DNA from 4 places in the Variovorax sp. 01T432 genome. Region 1 is predicted to be linked to each of the others. Evidence: predicted binding sites of a transcription regulator. Region 1 holds the regulator's gene; each other region holds the start of a gene.
What was found. Region 1 encodes sigma-54, which starts transcription at its own class of promoters, with help from an activator protein. Its sites were predicted from a motif close to TGGCANGNAANCTGCTTT; they were not measured.
Positions count from the first base shown of each region.

Region 2: AC1DNF_RS19015 (CmpA/NrtA family ABC transporter substrate-binding protein) is a predicted target of sigma-54. The motif match lies at 2,144-2,161, and genes of this name have one in related genera.
Region 3: AC1DNF_RS08410 (MSMEG_0572/Sll0783 family nitrogen starvation response protein) is a predicted target of sigma-54. The motif match lies at 1,797-1,814, and genes of this name have one in related genera.
Region 4: AC1DNF_RS21900 (pilin) is a predicted target of sigma-54. The motif match lies at 1,439-1,456, and genes of this name have one in related genera.

Region 1 is NZ_JBFTPS010000070.1:13,877-17,081, reverse strand. It holds gene AC1DNF_RS31875 (sensor histidine kinase) at 1-625, shown strand, start outside; gene AC1DNF_RS31870 (RNA polymerase factor sigma-54) at 650-2,239, opposite strand; gene lptB (LPS export ABC transporter ATP-binding protein) at 2,349-3,140, opposite strand; gene lptA (lipopolysaccharide transport periplasmic protein LptA) at 3,140-3,205, opposite strand, start outside.
Region 2 is NZ_JBFTPS010000024.1:75,219-78,423, forward strand. It holds gene ntrB (nitrate ABC transporter permease) at 1-720, opposite strand, end outside; gene AC1DNF_RS19015 (CmpA/NrtA family ABC transporter substrate-binding protein) at 731-1,975, opposite strand; gene AC1DNF_RS19020 (nitrate- and nitrite sensing domain-containing protein) at 2,298-3,205, opposite strand, start outside.
Region 3 is NZ_JBFTPS010000007.1:133,199-136,403, reverse strand. It holds gene AC1DNF_RS08415 (aminotransferase-like domain-containing protein) at 133-1,524, opposite strand; gene AC1DNF_RS08410 (MSMEG_0572/Sll0783 family nitrogen starvation response protein) at 1,865-2,347, shown strand; gene AC1DNF_RS08405 (Nit6803 family nitrilase) at 2,361-3,205, shown strand, end outside.
Region 4 is NZ_JBFTPS010000030.1:84,227-87,431, reverse strand. It holds gene AC1DNF_RS21905 (hypothetical protein) at 433-741, shown strand; gene AC1DNF_RS21900 (pilin) at 842-1,381, opposite strand; gene AC1DNF_RS21895 (MBL fold metallo-hydrolase) at 1,586-2,392, opposite strand; gene AC1DNF_RS21890 (adenylate/guanylate cyclase domain-containing protein) at 2,431-3,205, opposite strand, start outside.

The sequences.
Region 1 (3,205 bases):
CGCGCAGGAGCGCGTGTTCGGCGATTTCGAGCAGGTGGGCAACGTGGAGCGCAATCTGCAACGCGGCCACGGGCTGGGCCTCGCGATCGTGCGGCGCCTGGCGCAGCGGCTGGACGTGCAGGTGACGCTGCGTTCGAGGCTCGGACGGGGCTCGGTATTCGGATTCACGCTGCCGGCCGCGCCGGTGCATGCTGCCGTGCTGCCGGTGGCAGCCCCGGCGGGGGATGCGATGGATCACGCGACGCACGCATCACGACCGCTGCGCCCCGGGCTTGCCGTGCTGGTGGTGGAAGACAACGCGGTGGTGGCCGACAGCATCGCCGCGCTGCTGCGCCTGTGGAACGCGCGGCCGCGCGTGTACGGAAGCGCGGCCGAGGCACTCGCGCTGGCCGACCTGCACGCCATTGACTTCGCACTGTGCGACATCCGCCTGCCGGGCGCGCTCGACGGCATCGCACTGGCCCGCGAACTGCAGCGGCAAAGGCCGGAACTGGCGATCGCCCTGGTGTCGGCCGACATCGACGAAGCGACACGGCAGCTGGCCGAGGCGCGCGGCTGGCACGCGCTGCGCAAGCCCGTGCAGCCGGCCGCGCTGCGTGCGGTGTTGCAGCTGGCGCGCGTCTGACCGGCGGCTTGCGGCCGGACGCTCCTAGAGGGCCTTGCGCAGATTGGCTGGCGCGATGCGCAATGCTTCCCGGTACTTCGCCACTGTGCGGCGAGCGCATTCGATGCCTTGCTCCTTGAGCATCTCCGAGAGCTGGCTGTCGGACAGCGGCTTCTTGAGATCCTCGGCGCTCACGAACTGCTTGATCAAGGCGCGCACCGCGGTACTCGACGCGTTGCCGCCGGTCTCGGTGCCGAGCGCGGAGCCGAAGAAATACTTGAGTTCGACAGTGCCGTAGGGCGTCGCCATGTACTTGGCGGTGGTCACCCGGCTGATGGTCGACTCGTGAAGGCCCAGCTCGTCGGCGATCTCGCGCAGCACCAGCGGACGCATCGCCAGCTCGCCGTGCACGAAGAAGCTCTTCTGCCGCTCGACGATGGCGTTGGACACGCGCAGGATGGTGTCGAAGCGCTGCTGGATGTTCTTGATGAACCAGCGCGCCTCCTGCAGGCGCTGCGACAGCGCCTGGCTGCCCTCGCCCTTGTGCTGCCTGAGCGCGCCGGCATAGATGTCGTGCACGCGCAGGCGGGGCATCACCTCGGGATTGAGCATGACGCGGAACTTGGCGTTGGTGCCGTTGCCTACGCGCGTGACGATCACGTCCGGCACGACGACGTTGCGCTCGACATCCACGAAGCGGCGGCCCGGCTTGGGTTCGAGCCGGGCGATGAGTTGCAGGGCGGCGCGGACTTCTTCCTCGTTGCTGCGGGTGAGCGTGGCCAGGCGCTTGAAGTCGCGCCGGGCGAGCAGCTCCATCGGCTGTTTGCAGATCGCGAGGGCGGTCTTGCGCACCTGGGCCTCGTCGGGGCTTTCGCCCTCGTGGGCGAGGGCCCTCAGCTGGATGCTGAGGCACTCGCCGAGGTTGCGCGCGCCGACGCCGACCGGCTCCAGGCTTTGCAGCAAGCCGAGCGCGACCTGGAAGTGGTGCACCAGATCGTCGAACTGGTCGTTGTCGTCGCCCGCCAGGCCCGAGGCGAGGGCGGGCAGCGAGTCTTCGAGGTAGCCGTCGTCGTTGAGGGATTCGATCAGGAAGCGCAGGGCGGCGCGGTCGTTCTCGTTGAGGCGCAGGCCCAGCGCCTGGCGATGCAGGAAGGACTGCAGCGATTCCTGGCTGCGCGCGAGTTCGGTCGCATCGGTGCGCTCGTCGTCGCCGAGGTTGTTGGCACGCGCGGGAGCGTCGCCGCCCCATTCGGTATCGTCGGGCGCGAGGTCGATGGTGCCGTCGCCTTCCCAGTCGGGTTCGCCGTCGGCGGTATCGGTGGTGGAGGCGGCCTCGGTCTCGGCCGGGCTTGCGACAGCGGCCTCGGCCACGGAGGCCGACGGCCCGGCGCTGAATTCGCCCTCGCCCTCGGCCAGGCGGTCGTCATCGCGCACCGGCGCATCGGCCGACTCCAGGCCGAATTCCTCGCGCGTGGCTTCCTCGGCGGTGCGCTCGAGGAAGGGGTTGTCGTCGAGCATCTGCTCGACTTCCTGGCTCAATTCGAGCGTGGACAGCTGCAGCAGCCGGATCGACTGCTGAAGCTGCGGCGTCAGGGCGAGATGCTGCGATACGCGCAGCGAAAGACCTTGCTTCATGGCGCACGACAACAAGTGAGGCCGCCGCACACGGCCGCGCGATGCGGCCGGCCCGTCCCCGGCAGGGGGTCGGCGAGGCACGATGTGCGGAGCCTGGGGGTAAGCAACATTACATCCGGAAGTGTTCGCCCAGGTACACCCTTCGCACCTCGGCGTTGTCGACGATCTCCGAAGGCGTGCCTTGTGCCAGCACATGCCCGTCGCTGATGATGAATGCGTGATCGCAGATGCCCAGCGTTTCACGCACATTGTGGTCGGTGATGAGAACGCCGATGCCGCGTTCCTTCAGGAAACTGATGATCCGCTGGATCTCGATCACCGCGATCGGGTCGATGCCGGCGAAGGGCTCGTCGAGCAGGATGAAGCGCGGTTGTGTGGCGAGGGCGCGCGCGATCTCGACGCGCCGGCGCTCGCCACCCGACAGCGAGAGCGCGGACGAATCGCGCAGGTGATCGACACGCAGGTCGGTCAACAGTTCGGTGAGCCGCTCCTCGATCCGCTTGTTCGACAAGGAGACCGGCCGCCCCGAGCCATCGGGCTCGTACTGGAGCTCCAGCACGGCGCGCACGTTCTCCTCGACCGTGAGCTTGCGAAAGATCGAAGCTTCCTGCGGCAGGTAGCTCAGCCCCATGCGCGCGCGGCGATGGATGGGCATGTGCGCGATCGGCTCGCCGTCGATGGTGATCTCGCCCGCATCGGCCCGCACCAGCCCGACGATCATGTAGAAGGAGGTGGTCTTGCCCGCGCCGTTGGGGCCCAGCAGGCCGACCACTTCGCCCTTCTGCACGGCCAGCGAGACGTCCTTGACGACCGTGCGGCTGCCGTAGCTCTTCTTCAGGCCGCGCGCCTCCAGGCGGCTGCCCGCCGTGGCTGCATGGGGGTTCAGGCCGAGGGCTGCCATCACTTGCCTTGCTCGCCGCTGAGCGTGGTGCTCGGGCGCAGACCCGAACCGGCGGCGGGAAGGGT
Region 2 (3,205 bases), on a different contig from region 1:
GGCGAGCCGAACGCCGGTGAGCATGTAGGGCAGCACGGCCGGAAAGAGGATCCTGGTGAAGACCTTCCATTCGGACAGATCCAGCACCTTGGCCACGTTCATGTAGTCGCTCGGCACGCGTTGCACGCCGACGGCCGTGTTGATGATCATCGGCCAGATCGAGCAGATGAAGATGGTCCAGATGGCGGCGGGATTGGCGCCCTTGAACACCAGCAGGCCGATCGGCAGCCATGCCAGCGGCGACACCGGGCGCAGCAGGCTGATGAGGGGATTGAACATGCGCGAGAGGAACTCGAAGCGGCCGATCGCGAAGCCGGCCGGGATGCCGACGGCGGCGGCCAGCCCGAAGCCGAGCGCCACGCGCTTGAGCGAGGAAAGCACGTTCCATCCCACGCCCTGGTCGTTGGGGCCCTTGCTGTAGAACGGGTCGCTGAACACGGTCAGCGCCTGTTGCCAGGTGGCCAGAGGCGATGGAAAGCCGTTGTTGCTTCTGAGGGCCACCAGCTCCCAGATGAGCACCAGAAGCGCGAAGCCGAGGACGGGTGGCAGCACCCGCGTCCACAGGGCGCTGAAGTCGCGCGGCGTGCGCATCGCGGGTTCCGTCCTTTGCTTCATGGGGGCCGGCGGCACGGCGACCGTGGCGGCCGGGCGGGCGAGCACGGGTGCCGCAATGTTGCTGGCGGCGGCCTCGAGGGGAGAGTGAAAAACGGCGCTGACCATGGTTCGCTCCTCAGACATGGACCTTGAACGAATCGGCGTACTGCGTCGGGTTCTTGCCGTCCCACACCACGCCGTCAAAGAGCTTGCTGCTGCGCATTGCCTCCTTGGGAACCGGTGTCTTCGTGGCTGCCGCGGCCTGCTTGTAGATGTCGATGCGGTTGATCTCCGTCGCGACCTTGAGATAGTCCGGGTGCTCCTTCAGCAGGCCCCAGCGCTTGTGCTGCGTGAGGAACCACATGCCGTCGGAGAGGTAGGGGAAATTCACCGACCCGTCGTTGTAGAACTTCATGTAGTTCGGGTCGTCCCAGTTCTTTCCGAGGCCGTTGGTGTAGCGGCCGAGGATGCGCTGGTTGATCGCGTCGACACTGGTGTTGACGTAGCTCTTGTCGGCGATGGTCTCGGCCATCTTGTTCTTGTTCTGCAGGCCAGTGTCGATCCACCGGCCCGCCTCCAGGATCGCGGAGGTCACGGCGCGCGCGGTATTGGGGTACTTCCTGACGAAGTCGCTGGTGGTGCCGAGCACCTTCTCGGGGTGGTCCTTCCAGATGTCCTGCGTGGTGACGGCGGTGATGCCGATGCCGTCCATGATCGCGCGCTGGCCCCAGGGCTCGCCGACGCAGTAGCCGTCCATGTTGCCGATGCGCATGTTCGCGACCATCTGGGGAGGCGGGACCACGATGTTCTTCACGTCCTTGAAGGGGTCGATGCCGGCGGACGCGAGCCAGTAGTAGAGCCACATCGCGTGGGTGCCGGTCGGGAAGGTCTGGGCGAAGGTGTACTCGCCCTTCTCGGACTTGATGAGCCTGGCGAGCGAGGCCGCGTCGACCGCGCCCTTGTCGGCCAGCTTCTTCGACAGCGTGATCGCCTGGCCGTTGTTGTTGAGCGTCATCAGCACGGCCATGTCCTTCTTCGGTCCCGCGATGCCCAGGTGCACGCCGTAGACCAGGCCATAGAGCGCATGCGCCATGTCGAGATCGCCGTTGACCAGCTTGTCGCGCACGCCGGCCCAACTGGCCTCCTTGCTCGGCACGATCTTCACGCCGTACTTCTTGTCGATGCCGAGGACCGAGGCCATCACGACGCTGGCGCAATCGGTCAGCGGAATGAAGCCGATCTTGACTTCCTCCTTCTCGGGCTTGTCGGAGCCTTGCGCATACACGGCGGCACGCAACGCGGGATTGAGTCCGACCGCGCCAACGGCGGCGGCCTGCAGGACGCGGCGGCGACTCAATGTCGATTTCTGCAACTCGGTCATGGGGCGAACTCCGAAATGAAAAAGCACAAACAAAAAAAGGCGTCCTCACCGCGCAGGGCTGCTCGAGAACGAGCCCTTGCGGGTGGGGACGCCTTTGTCCGGTTCGGTGGGCCGCACCCGCCGTTGGATGCAACCTGCCTGCAGACCTTGCGGTCTATGCGGTGCTTTCATGCAAGCTGCGTGCCAGCGGGTCAGGAGGTCGATCTGCTATCAAATTGAGAGCGTTCCTGGCACAAGGGCCGGGTGCTGGCGACGGATCTTCTTCAGATGCCGGCACGTGCGCCCTTCTTGTGCGCTGCACCAATTCAGGCTGGCGAGGGCTTCAGGGCGCCGTATCGTTGGGCAGGTATTCCGCCATCGACAGCACCGACTCGGCGACCTCGACCAACCGACGGCCCTGGTTCATGGCGGTCTGGCGCAGCATCTTGTGCGCCTCCTGTTCGCTCAGGCGGCGGTGCGCCATCAGCAAGCCCTTGGCGCGCTCGACGAGCTTGCGTTCGTTGAGGGCGGCCCGGACGGTGTCGAGTTCGTCGCTCATCACCTGCAGGCGATGCGATTGTTCCTGGACCATGTCGAGGATCGAGCGCTCAAGATGGCGGCCATAGGGCGCGGCGTTGCCCGGCGCTTGCACGGGGGGCGGTGCCCCGAGTACCGCCGGTTGGTCGAAGAACACGGCGGTCGGCACGTCGGCTTCGTGCTTGAGCTTTGCCAGCAGCAGCTCGTGGCCCTGCAATTCCGTGCGCGCCTGCGCCGTCTTCTCTTCGCAGCTCCGGCGCAGGTCGGTGGCCAGGCGGTCCTCGACCGAATGCATGGCGTCGATGCGGCGCGTGCAGCAGTCGAACCAGGTCTGGCTCAACTCCGTATCGAGCGCGACGCCGGCCGGCGCCGCGCAGGCGATGCGACGCAGTCGCTCCTGTTCGGCCTGCTGCGTCGCGGGTTGGCTGGCGCGCCAGAGTTCGACGAGGCCCGGGCCCGAGAACTCGGCGAAGACCTGGAAGCATCGCTCCTGCGATTCGATCAGGTGCAGCCATTGCTGCTGCCGGGCGCTGTCGTTGCGCCCCGATGCGAAGGCCGCGGCGCCGCACGCCCGCTCCTGGCCCGCGAACTCCTTGCCCTGCATGAAGTTGAAGAGCGCCACGAGCAGGCGCGAGATCTCCGGGTCGGTGGCGCCGTCGGCGGCCTCGAACACGACCGCGAGCAGGCCCGCGATCAGCTTGCCGAAGGCAGCCG
Region 3 (3,205 bases), on a different contig from region 1:
GATACTTTTCATGAGGGTTCTCCGGTTGGTGTGTGTGCGTTCAGCCTAGCCGCCCGCTCGCGTGGCGATTGCCGGATAACGCAATCGGAGCGCGTGGGCCACTGCCTACAGGAAGCGCCCGGCGCGACAGGGCTACATCACCGTCGCATGCGGGTGCAGCGGGTGCGCCAGCGTGTCGGCGATCAGGCGCAGCGCGTGGTCGCACGCGTCGCGCGACATCGGGCCGCCGAGGCAGATGCGCACGGCCTCCGGCGGCGTGCCGTCGGTCGAAAAGGCCGCGCTCGCCACCACGCCGACGTTCTGCGTGCGCAGGTAGGAGGCGAATTCCACCGTGCTCCAGGCCGACGACAAGGGCAGCCAGAGATGGAAGCCTTCGCTCTGCGCCGCGATGCCGTAGGCGGCCAGGTGCTTGCCCGCCAGTCCCTGCCGCACCGCCGACTCGTTGCGCATCGCCTGCAGCATCGCCTCGGCCGTGCCGTCCTCGACCCACAATGTCGCGAGGGCGTTCGTGATGGGCGAAGCCATCACGGTGGTGGCGCGCAGGGCGCCCGCCAGGCGCTGCGACTGCCGCGCGCTGGGTGAGCGCACATAGGCGTTGCGCAGCCCCGCGCCCAGCGTCTTCGAGAAGCCGGTGATGTAGTAGGTCAGGTCCGGCGCGAGCGTGGCGATCGCGGGCGGCACCTGGCGCGGAAGCATCCCGTAGGCGTCGTCCTCGATGATCGGGACGGCGTAGCGCAGCGCGATGTCTGCCAGCGCTTCACGGCGCGCGCGCGAAATCGTCGCGGTGGTGGGATTGTTGAGCGTGGGGTTGCAGTACAGCGCCTTGGGCCGCAGCGTCCTGCAGGCATGCTCGAAGGACTCGCCCATCGGCCCCTCCTCGTCGAGCGGCAGCGCATGCAGCTGGATGCCCAGCTGCGTCGCGATGGCCTTCACGCCGGGGTAGGTCAGCGCCTCCACGCAGATGAGCTCGCCCGGCCGCGCGAGCTGCGAGAACAGGGCGGTCAGCACGCTGTGGATGCCGGGGCACACCAGCATCTGGTCGAGCCGGCAATCGGGCACGCGCGGCCGGATCCATTGCATGCCGGCTTCGCGGTCGCGCGGCGTGCCGCCGAAGTCCTGGTAGCGCAGCAGGTCGTACATGTTCGCGTCCGCCAGGATGCGGCTGGCGCTCTGGCGCATTCTGTCGAGCAGGGTCGCGTCCTGCGGCTCCGGCGGCAGGTTCATCGTCATCTCGGCGCCGCCGCCGCCGCGCAGCGGCAGGCTCGGGCTGCTGCCGCGGATGAAGGTACCGGTGCCCGAGCGCGAGTCGATCAGGCCGCGCTTGCGTGCCTCGGCATAGCCACGCGCGACCGTCGTGTAGTTCAGCCGCAGATCCGCCGCCAGGTCACGCAGCGTCGGCAGCTTGTCGCGCGCGGTCAGGCGGCCGGTGCGGATGTCGTCGGCGATCAGATCCGCCAGCAGGAGATAGGCCGGCTTGTCGCTGGTTTCCAGCCGCTTCTGCCATTGCAGGGTGGTCTTGTTCATGGCAGTTGATCGCATCCATTGATTGCATCGGGATGGGAAGTTGAACGCATGAAGCGTGCCGGGCTGCGAGGAGCGCCGTGCATGGATCGTGTGCATGAAGCGCCATTGATCGGGTGCATTGATCGCATGGCGAATGCATCAATCGAGTGCGAAACGAGCCGCCGCAAGCCCGCTGAAGCCCCTCGCGGCGGGTGCCGAAAAATTCTGCGTGGCGCCCGCGCCGCATCGCAGCTGATTGATCGCAGCTTGATCGCATCGAGCCCGTCGGGCAGTGGCACGGAGCGTGCGAATTCGGAGGGCGCGCAACCTCATTCATTCACACCTCTACCGGAGCAACCGCATGCCCAAAGTCACCAAACCCGCGAACCTCACCGGCGAACATCTCGTCGACTACGAAGAGAAAGTCTTCGAGGACGTGAAGGCCGAACCGGGCGAGAAAGCCCTGGTCACCTTCCACACGGTCGCGTTCGAAGGCTCCATCGGCTTCGTCAACCTGCTGCAGGCCACGCGCCTCAAGCGCAAGGGCTACGAGACCTCGGTCCTGCTCTATGGCCCCGGCGTCACGCTCGGCGTGCAGCGCGGCTTTCCGACGCTCGGCGACGAGGCCTTCCCGGGCCACCAGAACTTCAACAAGCAGATCACCAAGTTCATGGAAGAGGGCGGCAAGGTCTACGCCTGCCGCTTCGCGCTGCAGGCGCTCTACGGCCACGGCGAAGGCGCGCTGATCCCCGGCATCGTGCCGATCAACCCGCTCGACGTGCTCGACATCGTGCTGCTGCACAAGAAGGCCGGCGCGGTGATCCTGGACACCTGGACCCTGTGAGGCGGGCGCCGCCATGAGTTCCTCACGCATCGTCCGAGCCGCCGCGGTCCAGATCGCGCCCGACTTCGACAGCCACGACGGCACGCTGAACAAGGTGTGCGAGGCCATCGACGAGGCGGCCGCCAAGGGCGCGCGGATCGTGGTCTTTCCCGAGACCTTCGTGCCCTACTACCCGTACTTCTCCTTCGTGCAGCCGCCGGTGCTGCAGGGGCCGGCCCACATCCGGCTGATGGAGCGATCGGTAGTGGTGCCCGGCCCGGTGACGGCGGCGGTCGCCGGGCGCGCACGGGCCCGCGGCATGGTCGTGGTGCTCGGCGTGAACGAACGCGACCATGGCAGCCTCTACAACACGCAGCTGGTGTTCGACGCCGACGGCAGCCTGGTGCTCAAGCGCCGCAAGATCACGCCGACGTACCACGAGCGCATGATCTGGGGCCAGGGCGACGGCGCCGGGCTCAAGGTGGTCGATACGCAGGTGGGCCGCGTCGGCGCGCTGGCCTGCTGGGAGCACTACAACCCGCTGGCGCGCTACAGCCTGATGGCCCAGCATGAAGAGATCCACTGCGCGCAGTTCCCGGGCTCGCTGGTCGGACCGATCTTCGCGGAGCAGATGGAAGTGACCATCCGCCACCATGCGCTGGAGTCGGGCTGCTTCGTGATCAACGCCACCGGCTGGCTGACCGAGGCGCAGATCGGCGCCATCACCCCCGACGCGGGCCTGCAGAAGGCACTGCGCGGCGGCTGCCACACGGCCATCGTCTCGCCCGAGGGCAAGCACCTCGCCACGCCGCTCACCGAGGGCGAGGGCATGGTGATCGCCGACCTCGACATGGCGCTCATCACCAAGCGCAAACGCAT
Region 4 (3,205 bases), on a different contig from region 1:
AAACCGGAACCCCAAACTCACGCCAAGTGCTTGTCGTGCAAAGACAAACTCGCTCGGCGATTGGAGGAACTTCGGGCTAGTCGGATCGCCTCGACCTTGAATTCATCCGTGTACTGCCGTTTCGGCAGCTTGCTATCTCGCATTTCGATTCTCCATACAGCTCATGTTTCCAACTTCTTGCTATATGTGAAATCAAGGCAGGGTCACCCAGACCGTGATGGTCAGAGCGACCATCGACGTCAACAGCATGAGCGCGGCACAGAAGGTTCAGTTGGCAGACGAAATCTACGCCCGGCAGCCGAACCTGCTCGGATCCTTCCTCGTGCGGCCTCGCTTCGGGGTGGACACCCGCCAACTTGAAGTTCCCATACACGTGCTGCTGGTGACATTCCAGGCGATGAAGCGGTGCCAACGATCGTCCAGGAAACCTGTATGCAGCGGCTCACTGCGACGATGAAGTTCACCGAGGGTGTGCCGTCGAGCCTTGTCGACCAAACGATCAAGCAGTTCTGCGCCGATTATCCGGAGCGATACCTGCTCGCGTCCTATGGATACCTCGGCGAGAACCACCTGTTGAGCGTACGGACTGACGCCGAAAAGTCTCGCTCGTGTCAGCACGCAACCTCGTCGAGTGCGTTGCCTTCGTCGGAGCGCAACTCAGGCCCAGATGAGGCGCGTGCGCGGGCGGTCAAGATGGACGACTGGACGCTCACGATCCACGTTCGCCGGTCAACCATGTGAGCCGCCTATCGTTTGTATTCGTCACTTACGAATGGCTTGGCGAACTGAAAATAGAAAAAGCCGCCCGGGGGCGGCTTTTTCTATTGAGCTGAACACGAGCTTAACGGCATTCGGCGGGCGCGTACTTCGCGGGCAAATCGCCAAGAGTCGCTGCACCCAGGCCACGCGTGCCGGCGGTCGTTGCAGTCGTCGAAGCGCATGCCCAATCGACAGGGCCAGAAACCCCGGCAGCAAGTGCAACCTTATTGACATTGGGCGACATAACAATCTTCTTGCCCTGAGCGTCCGTCGGCAGACCAGCGCTTGCGCCCTGGAGCGTCACGGTGATCACACCGGCATCTGCATCTGTAACGCCAACAACAATGGTACTCACATACTTCGTTGCGATTTCGGTCGCAGCCTTAGCATTGAACGTTGCAGCGGCGGCCTTTGCACCTTCCAAACCATCGGTCTGAAATGCTTCACTGATCAGACCTTTTGGCGAGGTCGCGGCGATGATCGCTTCGCTCACCTTTGCGCGGACCGTGTAGTCTTGATAGGCTGGCAATGCCACCGCGGCCAAGATACCAATGATCGCTACGACGATCATCAATTCGATGAGCGTGAAGCCCTTTTGGGCGGAACGGATAGCGCGGTTCATGTAGAAGCTCCAGGTTGGTTGAGGGGCCCGAGGAAAGGCCCCCGGTGCGGTCTTCTATCCGCAGCATCTGTGCCACCCTAAGCTTGTCTCTCCTGGCCCGGGTTACCGCGCATTTGTTCACGTTTGAGTTACAACAGGTGACGAAAACCGTTGCGACGCACCCACATACGATGACATTTTTGTCACCGGAACTAACAACCCTGGTCACACCCGCAGCACCCCCGCCGCCTGCAGCCACCGAATGTCCCACCCCCGGGTGCCACGCACCCGGGCGCTTTCCGCCAGCTCATCGATCTGGCTCATGATCTCTTCCGTCTCGGCCGGCTTGGTGTGCGTGATGTAGATGGGAAAGTTCTTGCCAGCGCCGATCTGCGCCAGCTCATCTGCCAGCGTCGCGGGCGACAAGTGCAGGCTGCGCCTCGCCAATGCCTGCTCGCGGTTGCTGAACGCGGTCTCGATCACCAGCATCGCCACGTCGAGCTGATTCACCCGATCCCAGAAGGGCGCGTTCCGCTCGGTGTCGCCGCTGAAAACCCAGTTCGGCCCGCCACTGGCACTACGGACGGCATACCCGCAGGCCGGCACCGTATGAACGGCCGGCAAGACTTCGATGTGCTTGAGCCCCTGCGTCCCCAGCTCCAGATGCTGCCCGATCACGATGTCGTGAAAGCTAACGAACGGCGCCTCCAGGCTCGGAATGCTCGCGAAATCCGGCCAGATGACGTTGTTGAAGACATGGGCCCGCATCGCCTCGATGGTCGCTCGCAGGGCATGCACGCGCAGCGGCTTGCTGCGCCGGCTGGCCACCGCATCGATCATCAAGGGCAGGGCGGCGATGTGATCGAGGTGCGAATGGGTGAGCACCACGTCGTCGATCGCGGTCATCTCATCGAGGCTCAGGTCACCGACACCGGTGCCGGCGTCGACCAGCAGATCGCTGTCGACCAGGAAAGAGGTCGTGCGGCAGTCCTTGGCGATGGCGCCTGAGCACCCCAGCACGCGCACCTGCATATTGCGAGACCCTTTTTTATCTTTCAGCCCGTCGGCTGTTACTTGGTTTGAAACCGGGTTGCGCCGTCCCAGCTCGGGACTTTGGGCAGCAACGCCATCGAGGCTATACGCTGCGCGTACAGCTGGTAAAGGACTTTTTGCGCATCCGCAGAAAGCAGCAGCGCCAGCAGGGCCTGCGCCTCCTCCCATTCCTGCACACGATACAGGAAGAGGACCCGCGCCCACCGCTCAAGTTCCTGGAGCAGGGCCTCGCTCGCATCACGCCGGAGTATGACGGGTGTGAAGATCTGGACAAGCTCCACCTTGCCCTTGACTTGCACAAGGTCGAGCTCCCGCCACACGAAGTCAGGCGCCGCGCGCTGCGTCGACGCGCTGGCCACGATATCCACGCCGAAGTGCACGCCCAGTCCTTCCAGCCGCGAGGCGATGTTGACGGCATCGCCGACCACGGTGTAGCTGCGGCGAACCGCCGAGCCCATGTCGCCGACGCTCATCACGCCCGTGTTCAGGCCGATGCCGACGCTGATCTCCGGACGCCCGGTCTGGCGGTGGGCGGCGTTGATCGCATGCACGGTGGCAGCCATCTCGAGCGCGGCTTCCACAGCGAGCGCCGCGTGCTCCGGCGTGTCGACGGGCGCGCCCCAGAATGCCATCACGCAGTCCCCTATGTACTTGTCCACCGTGCCTCGGTGAGCGCTGATGACTTCGGTCAGGCGGCTGAAGACGTCGTTGAGGAAGGCCTGGAGTTCGACCGGCGCGAGTTGCTCCGAAAGCCGCGTGAACCCGCGCATGTCGCAAAACATCACGGTGAGC